Regions from separate parts of the Bradyrhizobium sp. 613_E4_N2_2 genome, predicted to be linked through region 3. Evidence: predicted binding sites of a transcription regulator. Region 3 holds the regulator's gene; each other region holds the start of a gene.
What was found. Region 3 encodes PhoB, which activates phosphate uptake and scavenging genes when phosphate is short. Its sites were predicted from a motif close to TGTCATNNANCTGTCAT; they were not measured.

Region 1: AB7290_RS24750 (DUF47 domain-containing protein) is a predicted target of PhoB. The motif match lies at 2,324-2,340, and genes of this name have one in related genera.
Region 2: phnC (phosphonate ABC transporter ATP-binding protein) is a predicted target of PhoB. The motif match lies at 3,810-3,826, and genes of this name have one in related genera.

The regions. Positions count from the first base shown of each region.
Region 1 covers NZ_CP197234.1:5,102,693-5,112,580, reverse strand. Annotated here, with positions in the region: gene AB7290_RS24765 (ABC transporter substrate-binding protein) at 1-320, shown strand, start outside; gene AB7290_RS24760 (branched-chain amino acid ABC transporter permease) at 393-1,256, shown strand; gene AB7290_RS24755 (branched-chain amino acid ABC transporter permease) at 1,258-2,226, shown strand; gene AB7290_RS24750 (DUF47 domain-containing protein) at 2,383-3,027, shown strand; gene AB7290_RS24745 (inorganic phosphate transporter) at 3,043-4,050, shown strand; gene sugE (quaternary ammonium compound efflux SMR transporter SugE) at 4,043-4,357, opposite strand; gene AB7290_RS24735 (peptide chain release factor 3) at 4,516-6,135, shown strand; gene AB7290_RS24730 (hypothetical protein) at 6,368-6,946, shown strand; gene AB7290_RS24725 (NnrU family protein) at 7,113-7,697, shown strand; gene AB7290_RS24720 (class I adenylate-forming enzyme family protein) at 7,773-9,365, shown strand; gene AB7290_RS24715 (tetratricopeptide repeat protein) at 9,533-9,888, shown strand, end outside.
Region 2 covers NZ_CP197234.1:8,416,208-8,426,095, reverse strand. Annotated here, with positions in the region: gene AB7290_RS40070 (selenium-binding protein SBP56-related protein) at 1-477, shown strand, start outside; gene AB7290_RS40065 (hypothetical protein) at 561-1,169, shown strand; gene AB7290_RS40060 (DUF1045 domain-containing protein) at 1,173-1,871, opposite strand; gene AB7290_RS40055 (alpha-D-ribose 1-methylphosphonate 5-triphosphate diphosphatase) at 1,890-3,083, opposite strand; gene AB7290_RS40050 (chloramphenicol acetyltransferase) at 3,080-3,751, opposite strand; gene phnC (phosphonate ABC transporter ATP-binding protein) at 3,926-4,735, shown strand; gene phnD (phosphonate ABC transporter substrate-binding protein) at 4,795-5,730, shown strand; gene phnE (phosphonate ABC transporter, permease protein PhnE) at 5,807-6,691, shown strand; gene phnE (phosphonate ABC transporter, permease protein PhnE) at 6,688-7,536, shown strand; gene AB7290_RS40025 (IS5 family transposase) at 7,738-8,697, shown strand; gene phnF (phosphonate metabolism transcriptional regulator PhnF) at 8,832-9,563, opposite strand; gene phnG (phosphonate C-P lyase system protein PhnG) at 9,684-9,888, shown strand, end outside.
Region 3 covers NZ_CP197234.1:8,656,334-8,666,221, forward strand. Annotated here, with positions in the region: gene apaG (Co2+/Mg2+ efflux protein ApaG) at 1-163, shown strand, start outside; gene AB7290_RS41205 (Hsp33 family molecular chaperone) at 316-1,323, opposite strand; gene argF (ornithine carbamoyltransferase) at 1,580-2,503, opposite strand; gene AB7290_RS41215 (aspartate aminotransferase family protein) at 2,503-3,711, opposite strand; gene AB7290_RS41220 (GcrA family cell cycle regulator) at 4,168-4,680, shown strand; gene phoB (phosphate regulon transcriptional regulator PhoB) at 4,915-5,622, opposite strand; gene phoU (phosphate signaling complex protein PhoU) at 5,638-6,354, opposite strand; gene pstB (phosphate ABC transporter ATP-binding protein PstB) at 6,366-7,187, opposite strand; gene pstA (phosphate ABC transporter permease PstA) at 7,184-8,029, opposite strand; gene pstC (phosphate ABC transporter permease subunit PstC) at 8,031-9,020, opposite strand; gene pstS (phosphate ABC transporter substrate-binding protein PstS) at 9,165-9,888, opposite strand, start outside.

The DNA of each region.
Region 1 (9,888 bases), 3.6 Mb from region 3:
CGCCGCCCACCATGGTGCAGGCCGGCGTCTATGCGGGCGTGCGTCACTATCTCAAGACGCTGGAAGCGCTCGGCGGCAATCCCCATGACGGCGTCAAGGTCGTCGAGAAGATGAAGTCGTTGCCGACGGAGGACGACCTGTTCGGCAAGGGCGAGATCCAGCCGAACGGCCGCACCATCCACAGCGCCTACCTGTTCGAGGTGAAGAAGCCCTCGGAGTCCAAGGGGCCGTGGGACTTCTACAAGCTGGTCGGCACCGTGCCGGGCGACCAGGCTTTCACGCCGCTGTCCGAGAGCAAGTGCGCGCTCTTGAAGAAGTAAGATAACCGCCCGCAGGCGATCAGGCCTGCGGGCGATTTTCAGGCAACGCCGAAGGGACCGGGTGCGGGATCGATGCAGGCTCTTTACGCTCAGCTACTGGTGGGATTGATCAACGGCTCGTTCTACGCGCTGCTCAGTCTCGGGCTTGCCGTGATCTTCGGCATGCTCAACATCATCAATTTCGCCCACGGCGCGCTCTACATGATGGGCGCGTTCGTTGCCTATTTCCTGCTGAGCCTCGGCGGAATCAACTACTGGTGGGCGCTGCTGATCGCGCCTGTTATCGTCGGCATCTTCGGCATGATCCTGGAACGGACCATGCTGCAATGGCTGACCGGGCTCGACCACCTCTACGGTCTGCTCCTGACCTTCGGCATCGCGCTGATCGTGCAGGGCGTGTTCCAGAACTATTTCGGCTCCTCCGGTCTGCCTTATGCCATTCCGGACCAGCTCAAGGGCGGCATGAATCTCGGCTTCATGTTCCTGCCGATCTATCGCGGCTGGGTCGTCATCTTCTCGCTGGTGGTGTGTATCGCCACCTGGTTCCTGATCGAGAAGACGCGGCTCGGTGCTAACCTGCGCGCTGCCACCGAAAATCCGACGCTGGTGCGCGCTTTCGGCATCAACGTGCCGCGCATGATTACGCTGACCTACGGTCTTGGCGTCGGCCTTGCCGCGCTCGCCGGTGTGCTCTCGGCGCCGATCAACCAGGTGCGGCCGTTGATGGGCGCCGACCTCATCATCGTCGTGTTCGCGGTGGTCGTGATCGGCGGCATGGGATCGATCATGGGCTCCATCATCACCGGCTTTGCGCTCGGTGTGATCGAGGGCCTGACCAAGTATTTCTACCCCGAGGCCTCGAACACCGTCGTGTTCGTGCTGATGGTGCTGGTGCTCTTGGTGAAGCCAACGGGACTGACGGGAAGGGCGGCCTGATATGACAGCCTTGACGGACGACACGCTGCCGGTAACCCCGCGCGCGATGCGTGACGAGATGGTCGTGTTCGTGGTGATGGCGCTGCTGCTGGCGTCGGTGCCCTTCACGGGCGTCTATCCGTTCTTCGTGATGCAGGCGCTGTGCTTTGCGCTGCTTGCCTGCGCCTTCAACCTGCTGATCGGCTATGGCGGCCTGTTGTCGTTCGGCCACGCAATGTTCATGGGCACCGCCGGCTATTGCAGCGCGCACGCGCTGAAAGTGTGGGCGTTGCCGCCGGAGCTCGGCATCCTCGTCGGAATCGCCGCGGCGTTCGGGCTGTCGCTCATCACCGGCTATATCTCGATCCGCCGCCAGGGCATCTATTTCTCGATGATCACGCTGGCGCTGTCGCAGCTCCTGTACTTCATCTACCTCCAGGCGCCGTTCACCCATGGTGAGGACGGCATCCAGGGCATTCCGCAGGGGCGGATGTTCGGTTTGCTCGATCTCTCCAAGCCGACGGTGCTTTATTACGTCGTGCTGGTCGGCTTCCTCGCCGGCTTCCTGCTGATCTACCGCATCATCAACTCGCCGTTCGGTGAAGTGCTGAAGTCGATCCGCGAGAACGAGCCGCGCGCGATCTCGCTCGGCTACCGGACCGACCAATATAAATTCCTGGCTTTCGTCCTGTCCGGCACGCTGGCCGGCTTTGCCGGATCGCTGAAGGTGTTCGTGGCACAGAATGCCTCGCTCACCGACGTGCACTGGACGATGTCGGGCGAGGTCGTGCTGATGACATTGGTCGGCGGTCTCGGCACCATCTTCGGCCCCGTGGTTGGTGCCTTCGCGATCATCGCCATGCAGCAATATCTGGCCGGCTTCGGCCAGTGGGTGACGGTGATCCAGGGCTCGATCTTCGTGGTCTGCGTGCTCACCTTCCGCCGCGGCGTCATCGGCGAAATCGCTCATTACTTCCGGCGCTCGCTATAAGCCTTTGATATCGCACCAATTTCATTGGTGCGCGAATCCGGTGGATGATCCTGCTCCGCGGGCGTGAGATGACACGCGCGCGGAGCGGAAATGGTCTATGACAGTTTTGTGACGGCCTATTCGGGCCGGGCCATTTCCAACCGGTAGCCTATCCCCATGATGCGATGGTTTCGCGCTTTCCTGCCCAAGGAAGAACGGTTCTTCGACCTGTTCGACCGCCATGCACAGACGGTGATCCAGGGCTCGATCGCGCTCCAGGGCATGCTCAACGGGGGAGAGGAGACGCCGGTCTACTGCCAGCGTGTCAACCAGTTCGAGAACGACGCCGACAACATCACCCGTGAGGTGCTGACGGCGGTGCGCCGCACCTTCATCACCCCCTTCGACCGCGGCGACATCAAAAATCTCATTACCTCGATGGACGACGCCATCGACCAGATGCAGCAGACGGCCAAGGCCGTGATGCTGTTCGAGGTCCGCACCTTCGAGCCGCCGATGCGGGAGATTGGCGGGCTCCTGATCGAATGCGCCAATCTCGTGGGGCGCGCGTTGCCGCTGATGCAGTCGATCGGCCCGAACGTCGCGATGCTGACCGCGATCACGGAGGAGCTGGGCAAGCTGGAGGGCCGGGTCGACGATCTCCATGACATCGGGCTGAAGGAGCTGTTTCTCAAGCACCGTGATGGCAGCGCGATGGATTTCATCGTCGGCGTCGAGATCTACGACCATCTCGAAAAGGTGGCCGACCGTTTCGACGACGTCGCGAACGAGATCAACAGCATCGTCATCGAGCAAGTTTAGGGCAGGGGTCGCGCCGTGGATGCTGCGCTCGGACTTCCTGTCCTCGTCGGCTTGATCGCCGTCGCGCTGCTGTTCGACTTCCTGAACGGCCTGCACGACGCCGCCAATTCGATCGCGACCATCGTGTCCACCCGCGTGCTGCGGCCGCAATTCGCGGTGCTCTGGGCCGCGTTCTTCAATTTCATCGCCTTCATGGTGTTCGGGCTGCATGTTGCCCAGACCATCGGCACCGGCATCATCGATCCCGCGGTCGTCGACGCCCAGGTGATCTTCGCGGCGCTCGTCGGCGCGATCGTCTGGAACCTGGTGACCTGGGGGCTCGGCATCCCATCCTCCTCCTCGCATGCGCTGATCGGCGGTCTTGTCGGTGGCGGCATGGCCAAGGCGGGGATCTCGGCGGCGGTGTGGAGCGGCCTGTCCAAGGCGGTGCTGGCGATCGTGCTGTCGCCGCTGGTCGGTTTCTTGCTCGCGATGATGCTGGTCGCGATCGTGTCCTGGCTCTCGGTGCGCTCGACGCCGTTTGCGGTCGATCGCGCGTTCCGCATCCTGCAATTCGCCTCCGCCTCGCTCTATTCGCTCGGCCATGGCGGCAATGACGCCCAGAAGACCATGGGCATCATCGCCGTGCTGCTCTATTCGCAAGGGCATCTCGGCGGTGAATTCTCGGTGCCGTTCTGGGTGGTGCTGTCCTGCCAGGCCGCGATGGCGCTGGGCACGCTGATGGGTGGCTGGCGCATCGTCCGCACCATGGGCCTGCGCATCACCAAGCTGACACCGATGCAGGGCTTTTGCGCCGAAACCGGCGGCGCCGCGACCCTGTTCATGGCGACCTTCCTCGGCGTTCCCGTCTCGACCACCCACACCATCACCGGCGCGATCGTCGGCGTCGGCGCGGCCCGCCGCGTCTCGGCGGTGCGCTGGAACGTCGCGAGCTCGATCGTCTATGCCTGGGTGATCACGATCCCGGCCTCGGCCATTGTCGCGGCGCTGACCTGGTGGGCGGTCCAGATTTTCGTCAGGTGACGAATTTCAGCCCGGCGATGCCGGCAACGATCAGCCCAATGCTGGCGAGGCGGAACGCGGTGGCCGGCTCGCCGAACAGGATGATGCCAAGCGCGGCGGTACCGACCGCGCCGATGCCGGTCCAGACCGCATAGGCGGTTCCGACGGGCAGCGATTTGAGGGCTAAACCGAGCAGGATGACGCTGCCGGCCATCGCCGCGAGCGTGATGACGGACGGAACAAGCTTGGTAAATCCCTCGGTGTATTTCAGGCCGATCGCCCAGGTAATCTCGAGAAGACCGGCGACGAACAGGATGCTCCAGGCCATGACGACCCTCCATTCAAGGCAGGGTCGTCCCCGCGGCGGATATGCTGATGAGGGGGGAGGCCGTCCTCCCCGGGAGCGGATATGGGGCTGGCCGAGGGGCTCCGCAATCACCACATGAGGCTTGATCAGGCCCATTTTCCCTGCCAAACGCTCCCGCCATGTCCGACATCGCCATATCAGCCGACTCGCCGGCCCGTTCCCCGCTTGCCACCGAGGTGGCGCGGCGGCGCACCTTCGCGATCATCTCCCACCCGGACGCGGGCAAAACCACGCTGACCGAGAAGCTGCTGCTGTTCGGCGGCGCCATCAATCTCGCCGGCCAGGTCAAGGCCAAGGGCGAGCGGCGCAACACCCGTTCGGACTGGATGAAGATCGAGCGTGAGCGCGGCATCTCGGTCGTGACCTCGGTCATGACCTTCGAGTTCGAGGGTCTCGTGTTCAACCTGCTGGACACGCCGGGCCACGAGGATTTTTCGGAGGACACCTACCGTACGCTCACGGCGGTCGACTCCGCTGTCATGGTGATCGACGCCGCCAAGGGCATCGAGGCGCGCACCCGAAAGCTGTTCGAGGTCTGCCGCCTGCGCGACATTCCGATCATCACCTTCATCAACAAGATGGACCGCGAGAGCCGCGACGTCTTCGAGCTGCTCGACGAGATCGAGAAGACGCTGGCGCTCGACACCACGCCGATGACCTGGCCGGTCGGCCGCGGCCGCGATTTCCTCGGCACCTATGACGTCGCCAATGGCGGCGTGCGCCTGCTCGAAGGCGGCGGCGCCAAGACCGGCGCGGCCCAGCAGATCGAGATTGCGGAACTGGCCAAGCTCAACGCCAATCTCGACGTCTCCGCGGTGAAGGACGAGCTCGAGCTCGTCACCGAGGCTTCGAAACCGTTCGAGCTCGCCGCGTTTCGCGAGGGCCATCTGACGCCGGTCTATTTCGGCAGCGCGCTGCGCAATTTCGGCGTCGGCGACCTCCTGCAAGGTCTCGGCAAGTTCGCGCCGGAGCCGCGCGCGCAGGAGAGCGATCAGCGCAAGGTCGAAGCCACCGATCCGCGCATGAGCGCCTTCGTGTTCAAGATCCAGGCGAACATGGATCCGAACCACCGCGACCGCATCGCCTTCGCACGCCTGTGCTCCGGCAAGCTCAGCCGCGGCATGAAGGCCAAGCTGGTGCGCACCGGCAAGAGCATGCCGCTGTCGAGCCCGCAATTCTTCTTCGCGCAGGATCGTTCGGTCGCGGACGAAGCCTTCGCCGGCGACGTCGTCGGTATTCCCAATCACGGCACGCTGCGCATCGGCGATACCCTGACCGAGGGCGAGGATTTCACCTTCGTCGGCGTGCCGAGCTTCGCGCCGGAAATCGTCCGCCGCGTGCGTCTCACCGACGCGATGAAGGCGAAGAAGCTGAAGGAAGCGCTTCAGCAGATGTCGGAAGAGGGCGTGGTGCAGGTGTTCCGCCCGCGCGATGGCGCACCGGCGCTGGTCGGCGTGGTCGGCGCGCTGCAGCTCGACGTGCTGAAGGCACGGCTCGAGGCGGAATATTCGCTGCCGGTCGAGTTCGAGGTCAGCGAGTTCCAGCTCGCGCGCTGGGTCTCATCCGAAGATCGCAAGAAGCTCGACACTTTCATCGCTGCCAACACTTCGAGCATCGCCGACGATGTCGACGGCGATCCCGTGTATCTGGCGAGAAACGAGTTCTATCTCGGCTACGCCCGGGAACGCGCCGAGGGGATCGAGTTCACGAACGTCAAGGACGTCAAGAAGAAGGGGTAGGGCGCACTCCGCGCGCGGCTGCGAGGCCACACTCCGCTGTCATTCCCCGCGAAGGCGGGGAATCCAGTACGCCGCAGCCTCTCGATTCCATCACCGCCGTCTCGGAGTACTGGGTCGCCCGGTCGAGCCGGGCGACGACACCGGAGCTAAACGCGAGCATGTGAACAGCCGCAGGCTTGACGCGTTCGTTGGCAATGCCACGTTTGTGCGTGTGACATTGTGAGCTCGCATCATGTGGCGCGGCATCCTCGTTTTGCTCCTGTTGGCGATATCGACGGTTGCCGCCGATGCGCAGCGCCGCCAGATCAATCCGATCCCGTTTTCGCATGAGCCGTGCAGCGTGCTCGCCGGCCGGCCCTGCACGCCGTACTATTGCAGCCCGCTCGAGCCCGGCCCCTGCATTCCCGAGATCGACTACCCCTACGGCCAGAATCTCCAGCTCACGATCGAAACCGTGCCGGCGGAGGCAGATCGCTCGAAATATCAGAGGCCGGATCACGATCTCGATACGATCGGCGATCTTTTCGCCGAGCTGCGCACCTGCTGGTCGCCGCCATCGGACAATGCGCGCGCGGGCATGCAGATGGCGGTGCGTTTCAGCTTCAACAAGGCGGGCGGCATGATCGGTCCGCCGCAGCTGACCTATGCGACCGCGGGCGTCCCGGCCGATACCCGAACGACCTATCTCAATGCGATCAATTCATCGCTGAAAGCCTGCCTGCCGCTCAAATTCACCAGCGGCCTCGGCGGCGCGCTGGCTGGGCGTCCGATCGCGATCCGCTATGTCGATAATCGCGAGCTTGGAAAATAGCTCTATCCCCGCATCTTGCGGACTGCGCTTGCGCGGGTCTCGCAGGATAAAGGCCGCGCTGTTGCAGACCCGAGCCTGCACGCCTCACCATGAGGCGTGAGAGTTGCGACCCGCGCCCAATCGATGATACGCCATGGGCGGGGGCGCTGGTTGAGGGGAGGATGTCGTGGGTCTGCTGGTCATGATCCTGGGGCTGATGCTGTTTTTTGCGGCCCATGTTTTCACAACGAAACGAGAGGCGCGCGCGCAGGCGATCGCGAGACTGGGCGAGGGGACCTACAAGATCCTCTATGCGGCCGTCTCGCTTGCGGGACTGGCGCTGATCATCTGGGGCTTTGCCCACTATCGCGCTGCCGGAATGATCCCGGTTTGGGAGCCGCCGGTCGCGTTCAAGCACATTACAGTCGCGCTGATGCTGCCCGCTGTCATCCTGGTGGTGGCGTCCTACTTGCGCGGGCGCATCTATGCGACGCTGAAGCATCCGATGCTGGCGGGCATCAAATTGTGGGCGGCCGCGCATCTGCTCGCCAATGGCGATCTCGGCTCCATCATCCTGTTTGGCTCGTTCCTGGGCTGGGCGGTGTACGACCGCATCTCGCTGAAGCATCGCACCGATGGCGGCGGCCCGCCGATTCCGGTGGGTGGGGTCACCAATGATCTGATCGCCGTTGCAGTCGGTGTCGTCGCTTATCTCGCGCTGGCCTTCGCATTCCACCCGGTTGTGATCGGCGTTCCCGTCATGGGAGGCTGACGACAGCCGATCAGCGCAAGACGGTTCCGCGCAGCCGTGCGCGGAACGTGACAAGCAACAGCCGAGGGCATCCCGATGGACTGGTCGCAATCTCAGATCCCGCCGATGCGGTTCGAGGCGCGCTTCGGCGATCGGGTGGTGCCGGCCTTCTGCGACCGGCCGGCGAGCCTGTGGGCGATGATCGCGGACGCCTGCGCCCGCAATCCGGACGGCGAAGCGCTGATCGCAGGCGATGTCCGGTTGAGCTGGCGACAGGCGGTGGAGCAGGCAGCGCGGATCGCGGCGGGCTTTCGCAAGCTCGGTCTGCAGCGCGGCGACCGGGTCGCGATCCTGCTCGGCAATCGTATCGAATTTCCGCTGCTGCTGTTTGCCGCCGCGCATGAGGGGCTGGTGACGGTGCTGCTCGGCACGCGCCAGCAGAAGCCCGAGATCGCCTATGTCCTCGCCGATTGCGGCGCCAAGATCCTGATCCATGAAGCAGGGCTCACCGGGCGGCTGCCCGATGCGCTCGACGTCCCCGCTGTCATCCACCGCATCGCCGTCGACAGCAATCAGGCCCTGTCGCGTTTCGCCGTGCTCGCCGACAACGTCCCGGCATCGGCGCCGGTCGAGATCGGCGAGGAGGACACCGCGATGATCCTCTACACCTCGGGCACGACGGGCAAGCCGAAGGGCGCGATGCTCGCCCATTGCAACATCGTCCATTCCTCGATGGTGTTCGTCTCCTGCCTGCAATTGACGGAAGCGGACCGCTCGATCGCGGCAGTGCCGCTCGGCCACGTCACCGGCGTCGTCGCCAACATCACGACGATGATCCGCTGCGGCGGCGCGCTGATCATCATGCCGGAGTTCAAGGCTGCCGATTATCTCAAGCTCGCCGCGCGCGAGCGCGTCACCTACACGGTGATGGTGCCGGCGATGTACAATCTCTGCCTGCTCCAGCCCAATTTCGAGGGCTACGATCTCTCGAGCTGGCGCATCGGTGGCTTTGGCGGCGCGCCGATGCCGGTCGCGACCATCGAGAAGCTCAAGGCGACGATTCCCGGCCTGAAGCTCGCGAACTGCTACGGCTCGACCGAGACGACATCGCCCTCGACGATCATGCCGGGCGAGCTGACTGGAAGCCACATCGACAGTGTCGGCCTGCCGTGTCCTGGTGCCCGCATCGTCGCGATGGGGGCGGACGGGCGCGAGCTGCCCCCTGGCGAGATCGGCGAGCTCTGGATCCAGAGCGCCTCCGTCATCAAGGGCTACTGGAATAACCCGAAGGCGACGGCCGAAAGCTTCACGGGCGGATTCTGGCATTCCGGCGATCTCGGCTCGGTCGATGCGGAGGGGTTTGTCCGCGTGTTCGACCGGCAGAAGGACATGATCAATCGCGGCGGCCTGAAGATCTATTCGGCCGAGGTCGAGTCCGTGCTGGCCGGCCACCCCGCCGTGGTCGAGAGCGCGATCATTGCCAAGGCCTGCCCGGTGCTGGGCGAGCGCGTCCACGCCGTGGTGGTGACGCGCGCGCCGGTGACCGGCGAGGCCTTGCGCGCCTGGTGCGCGAAGCGGCTGTCCGACTACAAGGTCCCCGAAACCATGGCGATCACCCCCGAGCCGCTGCCGCGCAATGCCAACGGCAAGGTTCTGAAGCGGCAGCTGCGGGAGCTCCTGGGAACCTGAGCTGGGCAGGCCGGCTCCGGGGTATCCCGGGTGGTTAACGCCTTGATTGGGCTCGCTTTGCCTTGCCACCGCCATATCGTTAGGGTACCCCGCCGCCACGTGGGGGACGGGATTCCTGACGCGAACGCATTGGCGCGCGCACCCGGACGGGCATGGGATTAGCATAAGTGTCTGAATTATTTGACGAAGTCGACGAGGAAGTACGTCGCGAACAGCTCAAGAAGCTGTGGGACAAATATTCGATTGTCTTCATCGCCTTGATGGTGCTGATCGTGGCTGCCGTCGGTGGCTGGCGCGGCTACCAGTATCTGGAGGGCAAAAAGGCCGCCGAGGCCGGCGCCGCCTTCGAGAAGGCCGCTGAGCTGTCCGACCAGGACAAGCACGCGGAGGCCGAGGCCGCCTTCACCGCGCTCGCCGCCAAGGCTCCCTCGGGTTATCGCACCCTGGCGCGGCTACGTGCCGCGGCCGAGGCAGCGCCCCGCGATCCCAAGGCGGCCGCCAAGATGTTTGACGACATCGCCGC
Region 2 (9,888 bases), 240 kb from region 3:
CAGCTCCCGCCGCTGCTGCAGGGATTTGGCGCCGTGCCGCCGCTGGTGACCGACATCGACCTGTCGATGGATGACCGGTTTCTCTATGTCTCGTGCTGGGGCACGGGTGAAATGCGCCAGTACGATGTGAGTGATCCGCGAAAGCCGAAGCTTGCGGGCTCGGTTCACATCGGCGGCATCGCGCGCCGCACGCCCCATCCGAACGGCAAGGCATTTGCGGCCGGTCCGCAGATGGTCGAGATCAGCCGCGACGGCAAGCGCGTGTACTGGACCAATTCGCTGTATTCCACCTGGGATGACCAATTCTATCCCGATGGGGTTCCGGGCGTGGAAGTCATGGCCAATGTCGGTCGCGACGGCGGCCTCGAGCTCGCCAAGGACTATTTCGTGAGCTTCCCCGACGGATATCGCGCGCACCAGATCAGGCTGGAGGGCGGCGATTGTTCGACGGACTCCTTTTGCTACCCGTCGGCCTAGGCTGGCAGCACGGGAGTTGGCCGCTCGGCTGGCTGTGGCTCGCTCTTGTTGCGAGCGGTCTTTATCACGGGGTCAATCCGGGAATGGGATGGCCGCTCGCCGTGTCGGCCGGGCTCATGGACAAGAGCCCGCGCGCGCTGTTCCGCGCGTTGTGGGCTCTGGCGGCCGGACATCTCCTGGCAACACTTCTCGTGCTGCTGCCATTTGCGTTCCTGCTCGTGCTGGCCGAGTGGCAGCGTTCGATCCAGCTCGGCGCGAGCCTTCTCGTCATCGGCTTCGGCGTCTATCGGCTGATCGAGCGACGCCATCCGCGCACGCTGGCACGAATTCCGCCGACGCAATTGGCGCTCTGGTCATTCGCCGTTGCCATTGCTCACGGCGCGGCCTTGATGCTCGTGCCGATCTATCTCGGGCTCTGCCAGGCCTTCGAGCTCGATGCCGGCCATGAGGCGGCGGGCGCGCTGATGAAGGCAAGTCTTCTGAAGACAAGTCTCGGGATGGCGGTGCTGGTGTCCCTGGTGCACGTTGTCGCCATGGTCAGTGCCGGCGGGTGTCTGGCGTGGCTGGTCTACCGCTATCTGGGATTGAGGTTCGTCGCGCGAAGTTGGTTCAATCTGGATGCAATCTGGGCAACCAGCCTCATTCTGGTTGGCGCCGTGGCGCTCGCCTTCAATCTCGCGAGCTGGCGCTGAGGCCTACTTCGCCAACGCCCACTCGCCGACAAAGCGGAAGCGCGCCCTGGCATCATCCTGCTTGAACAGCGCGATCCGGTCGATCGCCAGCGTCTCGAGACCGAGCGCCGAAAACCTCGCGCGCAACATCTCCAGGATCGGCCCGCGCCGCTCCGCATCCAGCCGTCCCGTCAGCGTCATGTGGAAGCGGAATTCTTCCATCACGTACGGGTAACCCCAGCGGTCGAGATAGTCGCGTTGCCGCTCGGTGAGTTTGTCGGGCTTGCGCCGCGCGCGGTCTTCCGCCGTCATGGGCGCGCGGAAGTCGTCGAATTCGCGGACGCAATCGGCGGCAAGCTGCTGGAGCGTACCCACGGGCTCGGTCGGAATCACCGCAATGAAGCCGCTGATGGAGTCGACGACCGGACGGATTGACGGCATCGGCCGCGCCTTGCCGGCAAAGGCGGCGCAGACTGCGATGAGCTCGGCTTCAGTCCTGCCGGGCGCCAGCGCCATCGGCGCCTTCAGCGTGCCGTGGAAGCCGTATTTGCGGGGATCGGCCGTGACGTCGCGCCAGTCCGGCGCAACACGCGATGCGTCGGCTGGGAACGGCATCTCGTCGCCGGTGTAGACATCGTAGCCGAGCAACTCGGCGCCGAAGCGGGAGAGGGCGCTGTCGGCGCCGGCGGCAAAATAGATCGCGTAGCGGGGAAAATCTGTCATCGTCCGAGCATAACCGGTTCAGGCCGCAACGACAGCCTCGCGCGGCGTCGCCGCCGCAGCGAGCAGTCGCGTCGCATCGGTGAGATGCACGAGCTTTCCGCCTGATACCACCGCGATCAGCCGCGGCCGCAGCGGCACGCTGTCGTCGACCAGCAGCATGTCGGCGCGGCGTCCTTCCGCGAGCACGCCGCGATCGGCAAGGCCGGTCGCGCGCGCTGGTCCCGCAGAGACCAGATCCCAGGCCTTCGGCAGCGGCAGCACGCCGTCGGCGACAAGGCGGAACGCGGCGAGCAGCTGCGCGGGATAGTAATAGTCCGACGCCAGCACCGAGCAGAGCCCCTTCGCGATCATGTCGGATGCCCGGGTCCAGCCGGTATGGCTGCCGCCGCGCACGACGTTCGGCGCACCGTAGACGATGGCATCGCCCGCGGACGCGGCCGCCCGCGCGGTCTCCTCGTTGATCGGAAACTCCGCGATGTCAGCGCCCAACTCGCGAAACTCCTGCCGCATCGCCGGCGTCGCATCGTCATGCGAGAGCATCCGCACCTCGGCTGCGCGAGCAGTTGCGGCAAGCCGCGACACGGAAGCCGGCACTTCACTGGCCCGCGAAAGCACACGCTCGACCAGCCGGTCGAATTCCTCGCCCGAGAGGCCGGTGCGCTCGACCATGCGGTTGCGCTTGCGCGGCTTGGCCATGTCGGCAACGGTGCCGTCCATGTGGTCGTTGAAGGCGAACAGGTCGACGCGGCCCTCGGCGAGCCACTGGCCGATCTCGGCCTCTGCATCGAGATTGTAGGTCTCGTGCCGCAGGTGGAAACGGGTATCGGCGGCGAATTGCGGGCGCTGCCGCTCGATCGCCTCCATCAGGGTGCGCGCATTGCCGGCGCTGCGCAGGCCCGGCTCCCACGAACAGGTCGTGGCGTGAAACACCGTGGTGATGCCGTTGCTGATCGCCTGGCGGTCACTGTCGGCGAGCGCGACGTCGATCGGGAAGTCGACGCCGGCGCGCGGCATCATCTGCCGCTCGAAGGCATCGCCATGCAGATCGACGATGCCGGGCAGCACCAGCAGGTTGCGCGCATCGATCGCCAGCCGCGCACGGCCGCGAGAGGCATCGACCTGCGCAATGTCCGCGCCGGACACCAGAATGGAAGTTTCGACGAGCTCGGAGCCGATCAGGGCCCGGCCGCCCTCAAGGAAGATGTCTGTCAAGCGACCGCGCTTCGTTTGCTGGCAGGGGAACGGGTGAGGGAGCTTGCCCGTGCTTCATATGCCGAGAGGAAATCTTCAATCCCGAGCTTGCGGAAATCGGGCAGTGCTTCACGCAATTTGTCGTGATCCCAGTCCCACCAGGCGAGTCGGGCCAGCCGTCCGGCGACGTCTTCCGAGAACCGCCGCCGCACGATGCGCGCCGGATTGCCGGCGACGATGGTGTAGGCCGGCACGTCCTTGGTGACGATGGCGCCCGCCGCGATCACCGCGCCGGTGCCGATGTTGCGGCCGGGCAGCACGATCGCGCCATGGCCGATCCAGACGTCGTGGCCAATATGGACGTGATGCTGGCGCCGCCAGTCGAAGAACTCGGTGTCGTCGCTCTCGCCTTCGAAGTAGGCGCTGGAACGATAGGTGAAATGCGCCTGCGTCGCGCGATGCATCGGATGATTGCCGGGATTGATGCGGGTCATCGCCGCGATCGAGCAGAATTTTCCGATCGTGGTGTAGGTGATCTGGGCGTCGTTCACGACATAGGAGTAATCGCCCATCGCGACTTCAGTGAGGATCGTGCGCGCACCGACTTCGGTATAGGTGCCGAGCCTGGTCTCATGCAGCTTCGCCGAAGGGTCGATGGTCGGTTGAACCGAGAGCGTTTTGCCGGCCATGCTGCATCCGATAGGTCGAGGGCGGGCGTACCTCTTCGAGCGGCCTGATGACAATGTCATGACGATGCGATGACAGGGGAAGAGGTGTGTAGGATCGCCGCACCGCAACGCCGGTGTCACACAAGTGTCAATTGCCAGCGCTAGCGGTGGCAGCCAGCTACTCTGGAGCCCTCTATGCTGGTGGTTGAAGGTCTGACGTGCCGCTTCGGCGCAAAAGCCGCGGTGGACGACGCTTCGTTTCAAATCTCCCCCGGCGGCTTCGTCGGTGTGATCGGGCGCTCCGGCGCCGGCAAGTCGACCATGCTGCGCATGATCAATCGCCTGGCGACGCCGACGCAGGGCCGCATCCTGTTCGACGGCCTCGACGTCACCGCGCTGCGCGGCAAGGAGCTGCGGCAGTGGCGGGCGCGCTCGGCGATGATTTTCCAGCAGTTCAACCTGGTCGGCCGGCTCGATGTGCTCACCAACGTGCTGATGGGGCGTCTTGCCACGATGCCGGCCTGGCGCTCGCTGACGCAGACCTGGCCCGAGCACGACAAGGCGCTGGCGATGTCGGCGCTCGAACAGTTCGATATCGCCTCACTCGCCGCCCAGCGCGCCGACCAGCTCTCCGGCGGCCAGCAGCAGCGTGTTGCGATCGCCCGCGCGCTGGTGCAGCAGCCCGACATCATCCTCGCCGACGAGCCGATCGCCTCGCTCGACCCGCGCAACACCAAGATCGTGATGGATGCGCTGCTGCGCATCAACAAGCATTTCGGCATCACCGTGCTCTGCAACCTGCATTCGCTCGATCTGGCGCGCAGCTATTGCGATCGCCTGATCGGCATGGCGCAGGGGCGCGTGGTGTTCGACGGCGCGCCGGCCGAATTGACCGACCACGTCGCGCGCGAGCTCTACGATCTCGAAGCCTCCGACGTCATGGGCGGAATGCCTGTGCCGGCGCCTGAAGGCGTGCCGGCGCTCGGAACGGCCGCGGCCGCCTGAGCTGCGCCTGTAACTGCCAATTTTTGCGTCAACCGACCCCAACCGATGAAGAGGGTATCATGATCACTCGCAGACTGGTTCTTGCCGGCGCCGCCGCGCTCGCGTTCACGACTTCGGCCTCCGCCGACGACTGGAAAGCCAAATATCCCGAACTGACCTTCGCGGTCATTCCGGCGGAAAACGCCTCGGGCGTGACCGAGCGCTGGGCGCCGTTCATGAACTATCTCTCCAAGGAATTGGGCGTGAAGGTCACGCTGCGCATCGCCAACGACTACGCCGCCGTCATCGAGGGCCAGCGCGCCGGCAACATCCATATCGCCAGCTACGGCTCGGCGTCGTTCGCCCGCGCCCGTCTGACCGGCGTCAAGACCGATGCCTTCGCCAACGACATCAACGCCGACGGTTCGACCGGCTACTACTCGGTGTTCTTCGTCAAGGCGAGCAGCCCCTACAAGAGCGTCGACCAGCTCAAGGGCAAGAACCTCGGCCTCGTCGACCCGAACTCGACCTCCGGCAACAATGTGCCGCGCTTCGAGCTCGACAAGATGGGCATCACGGATGCCGACACCTATTTCAGCAAGGTCGTCTTCACCGGTAGCCACGAGAACGCGATCCTGGCGCTGGCGCAGGGCACGGTCGACGTTGCGGCCAACCAGTGGACCAGCGATGACGATTCCACGCTGGCGCAGATGCTGACCAAGGGCATGCTGAAGAATGCCGACGGCTCGCCGATGAAGAAGGACGATTTCCGCATCATCCACAAGTCGGCGCCGATCATCAACGGCCCCTACGCCTACAATTCCGACCTGCCGGAAGATGCCAAGGCGGCGATCGCCAAGGCGTTCTTCGACGCGCCGGCCAAGGACAAGGCGGCCTTCGATCGCCTCCAGGACGGCCAGAAGAAGGGTTTCCATCCCGCCACCACCAAGGACTGGGATGGCACGATCGAGCTGATCAAGTTCGTCGATGCACTGCGTAAGAAGAAGGCGTCCTGAGTTTCGGGACGATAGCACTGGAGCCGGGTCGATGGACCCGGCTCTTTCTCTTTGATCGACCACCTTCCCTGGCCAGATGACCGTCGCGGTTTCGATCCTCCCCGAGCAGCAGCTCGCCGTGCTGAACGCGGCCTATCGCCAGGCGGTCGCGCGCAAGCGGCTCCGACTCCTGTTGGGGCTGGTGATCTTTGCCGCAGCGCTATTTCTTGCCGCGATCGGCGCGGAAGTGAACCTGCGCACCTTCTTCGCCCATTTCGGCAATTTCATCAGCTATTTCGACCGCATTCTCACGCTCGAGAGCGGCCAGCGGGTCTGGACCGATGCCGGCGAATGGCTGTGGGGCTGGCGCAAATGGCTGAAGATGCTGGGCGAGACGTTGCTGATCTCCTATGTCGGCACGCTGATCGGCGCGACCTTGGCCTTCGCCTTGAATTTCTTCGCGGCTGAGAACACCTCACCGTTGCCCTGGCTGCGCTTCGTGGTGCGCCGCCTGCTCGAATTCGCCCGCACCGTGCCGGGCATCGTCTTCGCGCTGATCTTCGTGATCGCCTTCGGCCTCGGGCCGATGGCCGGCGTGCTCGCGATCGCGATCCACTCCACCGGCGCGCTCGGCAAGTTGTTCTCCGAGATCGTTGAGAATGCCGACATGAAGCCGGTTGAAGGCATCCGCTCGACCGGCGCGAGCTGGCTCTCCTGCATGCGCTTCGCCGTGGTGCCGCAGGTGACCGCGGGCTATGCCAGCTATGCGCTGCTGCGCTTCGAGATCAACGTCCGCGAGGCCTCGGTCATGGGCTTCGTCGGTGCCGGCGGCATCGGCCAGGAGCTCGTCGTCGCCATCCGCAAGTTCTATTACTCCGACGTCAGTGCCATCCTGCTCACCATCATCATCACGGTCTTCATCATCGACATCAGCACGGGCTGGCTGCGCGGCCGTCTGTTCGGCAAGGAGGCGCGGACGTGACGAGACCGCAGGAGGTCGACACGCGAGAGCTTCGCGCACGCTACCCCGATGTGTTCGACCGCCCCGCCTCGGCGCGGCTCGCGATGCCGGCGATGATCGTCGCGGCGTTTGCGATTCTGGTCTACGGCCTCGTCGATCTCGACTTCTCGCCGTCGCGATTCTTTGCAGGGCTGAGCCAGCTCGGCTGGATCAGCCTGATGATGATCCCGCCCGATCCTGGTTCCTCGCTGCCGGTCTATCTGAAGGCGCTGGGCGAGACGCTGTCGATCGCGCTGCTCGGCACGACGCTGGCGGCGGTGTTCGCGCTTCCGGTCAGCCTGCTGGCCGCGCGCAACGTCATACCCTCGCAGATCCTGCGTTTTCCGGTTCGCCGCTTCCTGGATTCGATCCGCGGCGTGGACACCCTGATCTGGGCGCTGGTCTGGATCAATGTCGTCGGCCTCGGCCCGTTCGCCGGTGTGCTGGCGATTGCCGTGTCGGATTTCGGTGCGTTCGGAAAACTGTTCTCGGAGGCGATCGAAGGCGCCGACCAGAAGCAGGTCGAAGGCGTCCGCGCCTCCGGCGGCAGTGCTTTGCACGAAATCCGCTTCGGCCTGCTGCCGCAGGTGCTGCCCGTGATCGCCGGCCAGGTGCTCTATTTCATCGAATCCAACACGCGCTCGGCAACGATCATCGGCATCGTCGGCGCCGGCGGCATCGGCCTCCAGCTCGCCGAGCAGATCCGCGTGCTGGAATGGCAGCGGGTGTCGTTCCTGATCCTGATGATTCTGGTCGCCGTCGCCGCGATCGATTTCATCTCGAGCAAGTTGCGGTTTGCGATCATTGGGCGCAGGGCGGTGGCGTAGCTTTCTTCCTTCTCCCCTTGTGGGAGAAGGTGGCGCGAAGCGCCGGATGAGGGGTCTGCCTCCTCAAACTCAGATCGGTGTTTGCAGAGACATACCCCTCACCCGTCTCGTCGCTTCGCGACGAGCCACCCTCTCCCACAAGGGGCCTGTTGCGTAATTCGTCAATTGTGATTCCCTAGGGCAAAGCCTTGGAGGGTAGCGATGGCGGTCAAGCGGACGGGACAGCCGAGCTTTGTGGAAGCGCTGATGCCGAAGGGAGCCGGCGCCAATGCGGCGCTGGATCGGCTGGCTGGCCTGGTCAAGTGGTACCGGTTCGAGAAGCTGATCGGCCATTTGCGGGATGAAGGGGGGCCCGGTCGACCAGGCTATCCGGTGCTGGTGCTGTTTCGTGCTGTGCTGTTGCAGTCGCTGTATGGTCTTTCGGAGCGCGAACTCGAGGAAGCGCTGGGCGACCGGTTGTCGTTCAAGCGCTTCGTCGGTTTGAGCCTTGAGGATGCGACGCCCGACCACACGGTCCTGAACCGCTTCCGGAACCAGCTCGTTGAACAAGGCCTGCTGGAGAAGCTGTTTGGCGAACTGGATCGTCAGCTTGAGAATGCCGGCGTGATCCTCAAGCGCGGCACGATGCTGGATGCGACCTTGATCCAGGCAGTCTCGGCTCCGCCCAAGGAGGATCGCCCCTCAAACGATCCTGATGCCCGGTTTGCCAAACGGCAGGGCAAAAGCGGCTCGACCTTCGGCTACAAGGCCCATGTCGGTGTCGACGAAGGATCCGGCTTGATCCGCGCGGTGTTGACCACACCCGCTAACGTCAACGATACGACACCGGCGGACGCTTTGATCCGCGGCGATGAAGCCGTGGTCTGGGCCGATGCGGCTTACGACACCCATGCCCGACGGGCCCGGCTGAAGGCGGAAGGCAAGAAGCCCCGCATCGCTCGTCGGCCCAACAGACATCACCCGGAACTGCCGCCCAGGCTCAAACGCTACAACCTCCTCATCGCGCGTCGACGAGCCCAGGTCGAGACCACCTTCGCTACTCTCAAACGCCGCATGCGGCTGACCTGCATCCGCTACGTCGGTCTGATCAAGGCGACCGGGCAAGTCCTGCTCGCCTCGATCGCCTTCAACATGAGGCGGTGGGCCACGATCGCCGCGTGAGCTGCCCGCTCAGGGCGACAACTACAGATCTTGCCAGGCAATTGCCGGGACCAGGGCACTCGCTCCTGACGTCTTCAGCCTCAAGAGCCGATAACGCAACAGGCCCACAAGGGGAGAGGGGAAGAGAGCGCCGCTCACCCGTTCTCCACCAGAAACTCCACCCGCTCCGCCGCGAACCGCGAATGCTTCGTCACCAGCGGCTTGCCGGCGAGATCGTGGTCGGTCGCGTCGACCACCAGGATCGGCCGTCCCAGCGGCAGATCGAGCCGCGCGGCATCGGTTGCGTCCACGATGCCGGCGGTGATCCGGGTCGCGCCGCGACTGTAGTCGCGGACGCCGTAGTGCTCGAGCAGTTTCGTCATCGAGCGCGTCGCGGCGAATACCTCACCCGCGCCCGGGAACAATTCCGCTGACAGCCAGGTGGTGGAGACGCAGATCGGCGTGCGGTCGGCGAGGCGGATCGCCTCGATTCGCACCAGCGGTGCGCCGGCCTTCAATCCCAGTTCGCGCGCGAGTTCGCGGGTTGCGACGTCGCCGGACGCTTCGATCAGCCGGCCATGCGGTTCGCGGCCATCGGCGCCGACGATCTCGGAGAAGCGGGTGCGCGAGCGCAAGGGATAAGCGAGGCGCTGCGCCTCGACATAGGTTCCGCTGCCGCGTTCGGCGCGCACGATGCCGCGCTCGGCAAGCGCGGCCAGCGCGCGCCGCACGGTGTGGCGGTTCACCCGATAGGTTTCGGCGATCTCCATCTCGCCCGGCAGCTTGTCGCCGGCGGCAAAGCGGCCGTCGGCGATGCCGCGCTCGATGCCGTCGGCAACGAGGCGCCACAGCGCGACGCCCGAAGAGGCTGTGTCCTGCATGCTCATGTCGCCGAGAAGCCTACTTCAGAAATCACACGTTTGTCACGAAACAGTCATGGCGCTTCCGTATCAAGTTGTCTATTATCATAGACAACTTGGATTCGGCAAGTTCTGCAGAAAAGTTCGGTGGATTTGGTGACCCAGCACAACAACCAGCAAGTCCAGCGCAAGGCCGCGATGGCCGTGCTGGCGCACGCGGAGGCGGGCGAGATCGCCGCTCGCCTCCGCGCTCTCGCCCTGCCGGCGCATCAGGAGCTACGCGCGCCGGAAAACGGTCTCGTCATGCTGCGCGGCCGGGTCGGCGGCGACGGCGCGCCGTTCAATGTCGGTG
Region 3 (9,888 bases):
TCCCGGCGAGCGCTTCGAATACACCTCCGGCGTGCCGCTCGCGACCGCCTCGGGCTTCATGACCGGCCGCTACCAGATGGTCAGTGAAAGCGGCGAACGCTTCGAGATCGACGTGCCGACGTTCTCGCTGGACAGCCCGGACAACAAGCGGGTGTTGAATTAGCCCGGTGCCGTAGGCGCCGTAGGGTGGGCAAAGGCGCAAAGCGCCGTGCCCACCATTCCAAACGTGGCGCATAAGATAGTGGGCACGCTGCGCTTTGCCCACCCTACGACTGGATTGCTTCGCTGCGCGCGCAACGACGGAGGATGCGACGCCTACGCGTCTTCCACGCCGGCCTCGTGCGGCGTGAACTGGTACACCGACGAGCAGAACTCGCAGGTCACGACGACCTTGTCGTCCTTGACCATGGCGGCGCGGTCGTCGGGCGAGAAGCTCTTCAACATCGCACCAACCGCGTCGCGCGAGCAGGAGCATTGCGCCTTCAGCACCAGCGGATTGAACACGCGCACGCCACGCTCGTGGAACAGGCGGAACAGCAGCCGCTCGCCGGAGAGTTCGGGGTCGATCAGCTCGACGTCCTCGACGGTCTCGACCAGCGAACGCGCCTCGACCCAGGCGTCGTCTTCGGCGACAGCATGCACCTCCGCGCCTTCGGGCGCATCGCCGGGATGCAAATCGGCCTGCCGCGCGCGCTCGGGCGCCTTCGGCAGGAACTGCATCAGCATGCCGCCGGCGCGCCAGCGATGCTTGCCGCCGTCGTTCGAGCGCCACTCCTCGCCGACCGCGAGACGCACGCGCGTCGGGATCTGCTCGGAGCGCAGGAAATATTCGTGGGCGGCATCTTCCAGGCTGCCGCCGTCGAGCGCGACCAGACCCTGGTAGCGGCTCATGTCGGGACCCTGGTCGATGGTCATGGCGAGATGACCGTTACCGAGAAGCGTGCCGGAATCTTTTGTCTCGCCGAGGCGCTCGGCATCGTAGCGCGCATAGGCGCGCAGGCGATCCGGCGCCATGTAGTCGACGACCAGGAACGACACCGGACCGTCGGTCTGGGCCTGGAGGATGAAGCGGCCCTCGAACTTCAGCGCCGAGCCGAGCAGCGTCGTCAGCACGATGGCCTCGCCGAGCAGCTTGCCCACGGCAGCGGGATAATCGTGCTTGGTCAGGATCTCGTCGAGCGCGGGACCGAGCCGCACGAGGCGGCCGCGCACGTCGAGTGCGTCGACCTCGTAAGGCAGCACGGCGTCATCGATGGGAACCGCTGATGGTGCGCGAACCGGGCCTTCAGGCCCGGTATTCATGTCAGGGGATTGGGAAACCATGGCGCTTTATCTGGGGTCGATGGAGGAAAATGGAAGAGGGCTCAAGGGTGGTGTGTTCCGGATGCACTTATGATCGCTCAGGATCCTGCAAATTCGATGTCGTCCCGGCGCGCGCAAAGCGCTGATACGGGACCCATAGCCACAGGATTACGCGATAGCCCGCGTAGCCCGGATGGAGCGTAGCCCAATCCGGGACCACTCCAACTGCGGACACAAACCCGGATTTCGCTGCGCTCCATCCGGGCTACAAGTGAGATTACTTCACCGCGTCAAAGCACCAGGCCAGAATGCCCTTCTGCGCATGCAGGCGGTTTTCGGCCTCGTCGAACACGACCGATTGCGGGCCGTCGATCACTTCGTCGGTGACCTCCTCGCCGCGATGGGCGGGCAGGCAATGCATGAACAGCGCATCGGGCTTGGCCAGCGACATCAGCTTCGAATTGACCTGATAGGGCTTGAGCACGTTGTGACGGTGCTCACCTTCCTTGTCGCCCATCGACACCCAGGTGTCGGTGACGACGCAGTCGGCCCCCTTCACGGCGGCCTCGGGATCGGTGCCGAGCACGATCGGCGCGCCGGTGGCCTTGATGAAGTCCCGCATTACCTTTTTCGGCGCAAGCTCCGGCGGCGTCGCGACATTGAGCTTGAACTTGAAGCGCTCGGCGGCATGCGCCCAGGACGCCAGCACGTTGTTGTCGTCGCCGGTCCAGGCCACCGTCCTGCCCTCGATCGGGCCGCGATGCTCTTCGTAGGTCATGAGGTCGGCCATCACCTGGCAAGGGTGCGAGCGCCGTGTCAGGCCGTTGATGACGGGCACCGTCGCATATTCCGCCAGCTCCAGCAGGGCCTCGTGATTGAGGATGCGGATCATGATGGCGTCGACATAGCGCGACAGCACGCGCGCCGTGTCGGCGATGGTCTCGCCGCGGCCGAGCTGCATCTCGGCGCCGGTCAGCATGATGGGCTCGCCGCCGAGCTGGCGCATGGCGACGTCGAACGAGACGCGGGTGCGCGTGGAGGGACGCTCGAAGATCATCGCCAGCGTCTTGCCTTCCAGCGGCTTCACCGGCTGGTGCGCTTTCTGCTTCGCCTTCATGGCGGAGGAGGCCGCGAGCATGCTCTTGAGCTCCGACAACGGGAGCTCGTTGATATCCAGAAAGTGCTTCGGGGACTTGCTCATCAGCTCGCCGCCCGCTTGGTCTGACTGGACGAGATCGCGGCGCAGGCGCGCTCGAGCCGCCCGACGCTGTCCTCGATTTCGGCTTCGGTGACGATCAAGGGCGGCAGGAAGCGCACGACATTGTCGCCGGCGCCGACCGTGAGCAATTTTTCGTTGCGCAATGCCGCGCCGAGATCGCCTGATGGCACCACGGCCTTGATGCCGATCAGAAGGCCTTCGCCGCGCACTTCGCTGACGATGTCAGGATAACGATCGATCACGGAGGCGAGCTTCTGCTTGAGCAGCAGCGACATCTTCTGCACGTGATCGAAGAAGCCGGGCTTGAGCATGACGTCGAGGACGGCGTTGGCAGCCGAGATCGCGAGCGGATTGCCGCCGAAGGTCGAGCCGTGCGAGCCGGGCCCCATGCCGGCAGCCGCGTCCGCGGTCGCCAGCACCGCGCCGATCGGGAAGCCGCCACCGAGCGCTTTGGCCAGCGACATCACGTCAGGCGTGACGCCGGTGCGGCGATGCGCGAACAGATCGCCGGTGCGGCCCATGCCGGTCTGCACCTCGTCGAACGCGAGCAGCAGGCCCTTCTCATCGCAGAGCTGGCGCAACGCCCTCAGGAAGGCGGGCGTTGCCGAACGCACGCCACCCTCGCCCTGGATCGGCTCGATCAGGATGCCGGCGGTCTGCGGACCGATCGCCTTCTTGACGGCGTCGATATCGCCATGCGGGACCTGGTCGAAGCCGTCCATCGGCGGGCCAAACCCTTCGAGATATTTTGCCGAACCGGTCGCGGCGAGCGTTGCCAGCGTGCGGCCGTGGAAGGCGCCTTCGAAGGTGATGATGCGGTAACGTTCCGGATGACCCTTGGAGAAGTGATGATGGCGGACGAGCTTGATCACACCTTCCAGCGCTTCGGCGCCGGAATTGCAGAAGAACACGAAGTCCGCGAAGCTTTCGTTGCACAGACGCGCGGCGAGCTTCTCGCCGTCCGGGCTCTGGAACAGGTTCGACATGTGCCAGAGTTTGGTGGCCTGCTCTTGCAACGCTTTGACCAACGCAGGGTGAGCATGGCCGAGCGCATTCACCGCCACGCCCGAGGTGAAATCGAGATAGCGATCGCCATTGGTCGCAATCAGCCAGCAGCCTTCACCGCGCTCGAAACCGAGGTCGGACCTGGCGAAAACGGGGAGCAAATGCGGCGCTGCGCTGTTAGTCATGACGATCACTTGAATGTTGCGGACGGCGTGAGCGTGCATTGCGCAACGCACCATTGACCGGCCCGGAAAACGAAACGTGCCGCCTTTTAAGGGCGGCACGCGAGACTATCTTATGCCTGGTGAAACCGGTGTCAATGCCGCCCGGAAAGCCTCGCGAAACGCAGAATCCGTAGTCTTGCGGTGGCGATTTTGCGTATTTCCGCCACGGAACATGTGGAAGCGAGTCGGCGGACTCTTGCGCGTGAGTCACGCCATATTGTAGCGTTTGGCTTGTCAGATACGACATCTCGTGCAGCAGTTCTGATCCTCTAAGTCCTCATGTACCGGCGTAAGCGTTCGGGCGCATCTGGTGCGCCCGGCGAGCCTTAAGGGATTCTGGCGGCACGGGTTTTTCGAAGCTTAGGCATTCGCCGTGCGGCCGCCAGGATGGCAGGCGCCGGCGAAGGAAAGGGTGCAATGACCGTTTTGACCTGGTCGGATGATCGCGTCGAGCAGCTGAAAAAGCTCTGGGAGGCCGGGCTTTCGGCCAGCCAGATCGCCGCTGAACTCGGCAATGTGACCCGCAATGCCGTAATCGGCAAAGTGCACCGGCTCGGCCTGTCGGGCCGCGCCAAGAGCCCTTCATCGGCAGCGCCGCGGCCGCGCAAGGCACGCCCCGCCCAGCACATGATGCGGGTGACCCGCCCGATCGCGCGCGGCAACACCGCGCTGGCGCAAGCCTTCGAAGTCGAGGTCGAGGCCGAACCGGTCACCTACGACAACGTCGTGCCGATGAGCCAGCGGCTGTCGCTGCTGGAGCTGAACGAGGCCACCTGCCACTGGCCGGTCGGCGATCCCTCGAGCCCGGATTTCTTCTTCTGCGGCGGCAAGGCGCTCTCCGGCCTGCCCTACTGCGCCCAGCACTCGCGCGTGGCGTATCAGCCCGCGGCCGATCGCCGGCGCGCGCCGGCGAAGCCGGGTCCGCGCTGAGGTATCGGATTAGCTGACTACGAAGACGGCGCCGTCACGCGATGACGGCTCAACTCACTCGGTGTCGTCCCTGCGAACGCAGGGACCCATAATCCCGGCGCGTAGTTATTGCGCGGGATGATCACTCCGAGTCTTCGCCAAACCACTCCCTGTGGTTATGGGTCCCTGCGTTCGCAGGGACGACATCGAGGATGCGGTGGCAGCCCGCTAAATCACGTCTGCCACAGCAACCCCTTACGCTTGCTCCGCCTTCGCAAAGCGATCGTCCAGTGCGTAGCCCGCGCCGCGGACGGTGCGGATCGGGTCCTGCTCGCGGCCGAGATTGAGCAGCTTGCGCAGGCGCCCGATATGGACGTCGACGGTGCGCTCGTCGATGTAGATGTCACGGCCCCAGACGCTGTCGAGCAGCTGCTCGCGCGAGAACACGCGGCCGGGATGCTCCAGGAAGAACTCCAGCAGGCGATATTCGGTCGGGCCGAGATCGATCGGCCGGCCCGAGCGCGCCACGCGACGCTTGTCGCGGTCGAGCTCGATGTCGCCATAGGCGAGCACGGTGGCGAGCCGCTCGGGGCTGGCGCGCCTGAGCAGGCCCTTCACGCGTGCCAGCAGCTCCGGGACCGAGAACGGCTTGACGATGTAGTCGTCGGCGCCGGTCGCAAGGCCCCGCACCCGCTCGCTCTCCTCGCCGCGCGCGGTGAGCATGATGATCGGGAGCTGCTTGGTCTCGGGCCGGGTGCGCAGCCGCCGGCACAGCTCGATGCCGGAGAGGCCCGGCAGCATCCAGTCGAGCACGATCAAATCGGGGATGTGCTCCTTGAGGCGGGTGTCGGCATCGTCGCCGCGCATCACCGTCTCGACGTCATAGCCGTCGCCTTCGAGGTTGTAGCGGAGAAGCTCGGTGAGAGCTTCCTCGTCCTCAACCACCATAATGCGTGCGCCCATGGTGTTCGTCGCTCCTTAAGTGTTCGGGACCGTCGTGGCGAAGGTCGTCATGTCGCCCTTCGGCCGCTTGTCGGTGATCGCCTGGCCCTCGATCATGTAGAACACGGTCTCGGCGATGTTGGTGGCGTGGTCACCGATGCGCTCGATGTTCTTGGCGCAGAACATCAGATGGATGCAGAACGAGATGTTGCGCGGATCCTCCATCATGTAGGTGAGGAGCTCGCGGAACAGCGAGGTGCAGATGGCGTCGACTTCCTCGTCGCCCTTCCACACCGCCATTGCCGCCGGCAGATCGTGCGCGGCATAGGCGTCCAGCACCGACTTGACCTGTTGCTGCACGAGGTCGGTCATGTGCTCCAGACCGCGGAACAGCTTGAGCGGATGGAAATCCGTCTCCAGCGCCGCGACGCGCTTGCCCATGTTCTTGGCGAGGTCGCCGATCCGCTCGAGATCGGTCGCGACGCGCATGGCGCCGACGATCTCGCGCAGATCCACCGCCATCGGCTGGCGGCGCGCGATGGTGAGAACGGCGCGCTCCTCGATCTTCTTCTGGAGCGCGTCGAGCTCGGCGTCGATGGTCACGACGCGCTGGCCGAGCGCGACGTCGCGGCGGATCAGCGCGTCGACGGAATCGACGATCATGCGCTCGGCGATGCCGCCCATCTCGGCGACCAGGCGCGTGAGTTCCTGGAGGTCGGTGTCGAAGGCCTTTGCGGTATGTTCAGAACCCATGTTCCGTCTCCTCAGCCGAACCGGCCGGTGATGTAATCCTGCGTGCGCCGGTCGGTCGGCGACGTGAAGATCTTGCTGGTGTCGTCGAACTCGATCAGCTCGCCGAGATACATGAAGGCGGTCTTGTCGGAGACGCGCGCCGCCTGCTGCATGTTGTGGGTGACGATCGCGATCGTGTAGTTCTCGGACAGCTCCTGGATCAGCTCCTCGACCTTGGCGGTCGAGATCGGGTCGAGCGCCGAGCAGGGCTCGTCGAACAAGATCACCTCGGGCCGCACCGCGACCGTGCGGGCGATGCAGAGGCGCTGCTGCTGGCCGCCGGAGAGCGACAGGCCGGAGGCGTTGAGCTTGTCCTTGACCTCGTTCCACAGCGCGCCGCCGCGCAGCGCCTTCTCGACGCGGTCGTCCATCTCGGACTTCGAGATCTTCTCATAGAGACGGATGCCGAAGGCGATGTTTTCGTAGATCGTCATCGGGAACGGCGTCGGCTTCTGGAACACCATGCCGACGCGGGCGCGCAGCAAATTGAGGTCCAGCTTGGGGTCGAGGACGTTGGTCTGGTCGAGCATGAGCTGACCGGTGACGCGCTGGCCCGGATAGAGGTCGTACATCCGATTGAAGATGCGCAGCAGGGTCGACTTGCCGCAGCCAGACGGGCCGATGAACGCCGTGACGCGGTTGGTGCCGAGCGCCAGATTGATGTTCTTCAGCGCGTGGTGCTCGCCGTAATAGAAATTGAGGTTGCGCACCGTCACCTTGGCCGGAGCTTCGGGCAGCACCGGCGCCTGGGGCAAACCACCGGCCGCGCTCATCGATACGGAAAGATCACTCATTTTGCGGTCCTCTCGGCGCTCAGAATGCGCGCGCCAATATTCAGGGCAAGAACGGTCAGGGTGATGAGCAGCGCGCCGCTCCAGGCGAGCTGCTTCCAGTAGGCGTAGGGGCTCTGCACGAAATTGTTGATGGTGACCGGCAGGTTCGCCATCGTCTTGTTCAGACCCAGGCTGAAGAACTGGTTCGACAGCGCGGTGAAGAGCAGCGGCGCGGTCTCGCCGGCGACGCGGGCGGTGGCCAGCATCACGCCGGTAATGAGGCCCGAGCGCGCCGCGCGATAGGCGATGCGCTTGATCACCAGCGAGCGCGGCAGGCCGAGCGCCGAGGCCGCCTCACGCAGTGCGTTCGGCACCAGCAGCAGCATGTCCTCGGTCGTGCGCAGCACCACCGGGATGACGATCACCGCAAGCGCGAGGCAGCCGGCAATCGCCGAGAAGCCGCGCATCGGCACCACCACCGCACCATAGATGAACAGGCCGATGATGATCGAGGGCGCCGAGAGCAGGATGTCGTTGATGAAGCGGATCACCGAGGTCAGGCGGTCGTTGCGGCCGTACTCGGCGAGATAGGTGCCGGCGAACAGACCGAGCGGCGCGCCGATGCCGACGCCGAGCACGGTCATGATGATCGAACCCACGATGGCGTTGCGCAGGCCGCCCTCGGTCGAGCCCGGAGGCGGCGTGTCCGCAACGAAGAGCTCCAGGTTCAGGCCGGCAATGCCGTTGTAGAGCAGCGTCATCAGGATCAGCGCGAGCCATGTGACGCCGAAGGCAGCGGCAGCCAGGCAGAGCACACGGATGACGATGTCCATGCGGCGGCGGCGTGCGTAGATCGGGTTCATGTTACTTCCCCGCCTTCTTTTCAAGACGCATCAGCATCAACCGTGCAGCCGCGAGCACGAAGAATGTCAGCACGAACAGCAGCAGGCCGAGCAGGATCAGGCCGGACTGGTGCAGGCCGTCGCTTTCGGCGAACTCCGATGCGATCGCCGCCGAGATCGTGGTGCCCGGGGCGAAGATCGACGACGAGATGCGGAACGAGTTGCCGATGATGAAGGTCACCGCCATGGTCTCGCCGAGCGCGCGGCCGAGCGCCAGCATGACACCGCCGATGACGCCGACGCGGGTATAGGGGATCACCACGCTGCGCACGACTTCCCAGGTGGTGCAGCCGACGCCGTAGGCGGCTTCCTTGAGCACCGGCGGCACCGTCTTGAACACGTCGACCGAGATCGAGGTGATGAAGGGCAGCACCATGATGGCGAGGATCAGCGCCGCGTTGAACAGGCTGAGATAGGACGGCGGGCCTGCGAAGATCGCGCCCAGCACCGGGATGCCGTCGAAGATCTTGATCATGAAGGGCTGGAACGTGTTGGCCAGGAACGGGCCGAGCACGAAGAAGCCCCACATGCCGTAGATGATCGAGGGAATGCCGGCGAGCAGCTCGATCGCCATGCCGATCGGGCGGCGCGCCCATTGCGGGCAGAGCTCGGTCAGAAAGATCGCAATGCCGAGACCGACCGGAATGGCGATCGCCATCGCGATGAAGGAGGTGATGAGCGTGCCGTAGATCGGGCCGAGCGCGCCGAGCACGGGCGGATCTGCCGACGGCGCCCAGCGCTGCGTCCACAGGAAGGCGAAGCCGTATTCCTTCATCGCCGGGAACGCGCCGACGATCAGCGAGATGATGATGCCACCGAGGATGAGGAGCACCGAGATCGCGGACAGCCGCGTGATCCAGTAGAAGGTGAGGTCGCCGAGCTTGAAGGCGCCCAAGGCCTTGGCGCGGTCATACGGTCCGGCGTCGTCGATTACATCGCTCTGAACGGCCATCTCTGCCACGCCGATCCCCTGTGCCCGTTTGATATACGCTTGTTGTCGGTCTTGTTGTTGGTCTTGCGCTCCGGATGCGGCGCGAGGCCGATCCGGAGCGGAGGTCTTGTGAGATCCCGGCGCCCAGTCCGGGACACAGAGCGCTTAGCTCTTGATCTCGGCAGCCCAGGTCTTCTCGATCAGTTGGACGACCGGGTCCGGCATCGGGATATAGTCGAGCTCTTCAGCCGCCTTGCCGCCGCTCTTGAAGGCCCAGCGGAAGAACTTGATGGCTTCCTGCGAGGCTGCCTTGTCGGTGGCATCCTTGTGCATGAGGATGAAGGTCGCCGCCGTGATCGGCCAGGACTTGTCGCCGGGCTGGTCGGTCAGGATGACGTAGTAGCCGGGAGCCTTGGCCCAGTCGGCGTTGGAAGCGGCCGCCTGGAAGGCTTCGACCGTCGGCTGCACCGGCTTGCCGGCCTTGTTGACGAGGCCGGTGTAGGTCAGCTTGTTCTGCTTGGCATAGGCGTACTCGACGTAGCCGATCGAGTTCTTGGTCTGGCTGATGTTGCCCGACACGCCTTCGTTGCCCTTGGCGCCGACGCCGACCGGCCACTCGACCGCGGTGCCCTCACCGACCTTGCTCTTCCAGTCCGCGCTGGCCTTAGCGAGATAGTTGGTGAAGTTGAAGGTGGTGCCCGAACCATCCGAGCGGCGGACCACGGTGATCGCGTCCGACGGCAGCTTCACGTTCGGATTGAGCTTCTTGATCGCGGCGTCGTCCCACTTGGTGATCTTGCCGAGATAGATGCTGGCCAGGGTCTCGCCGTCGAACACCAGCTCGCCGGGCTTCACGCCCTCGATGTTGACGACCGGAACGATGGCGCCC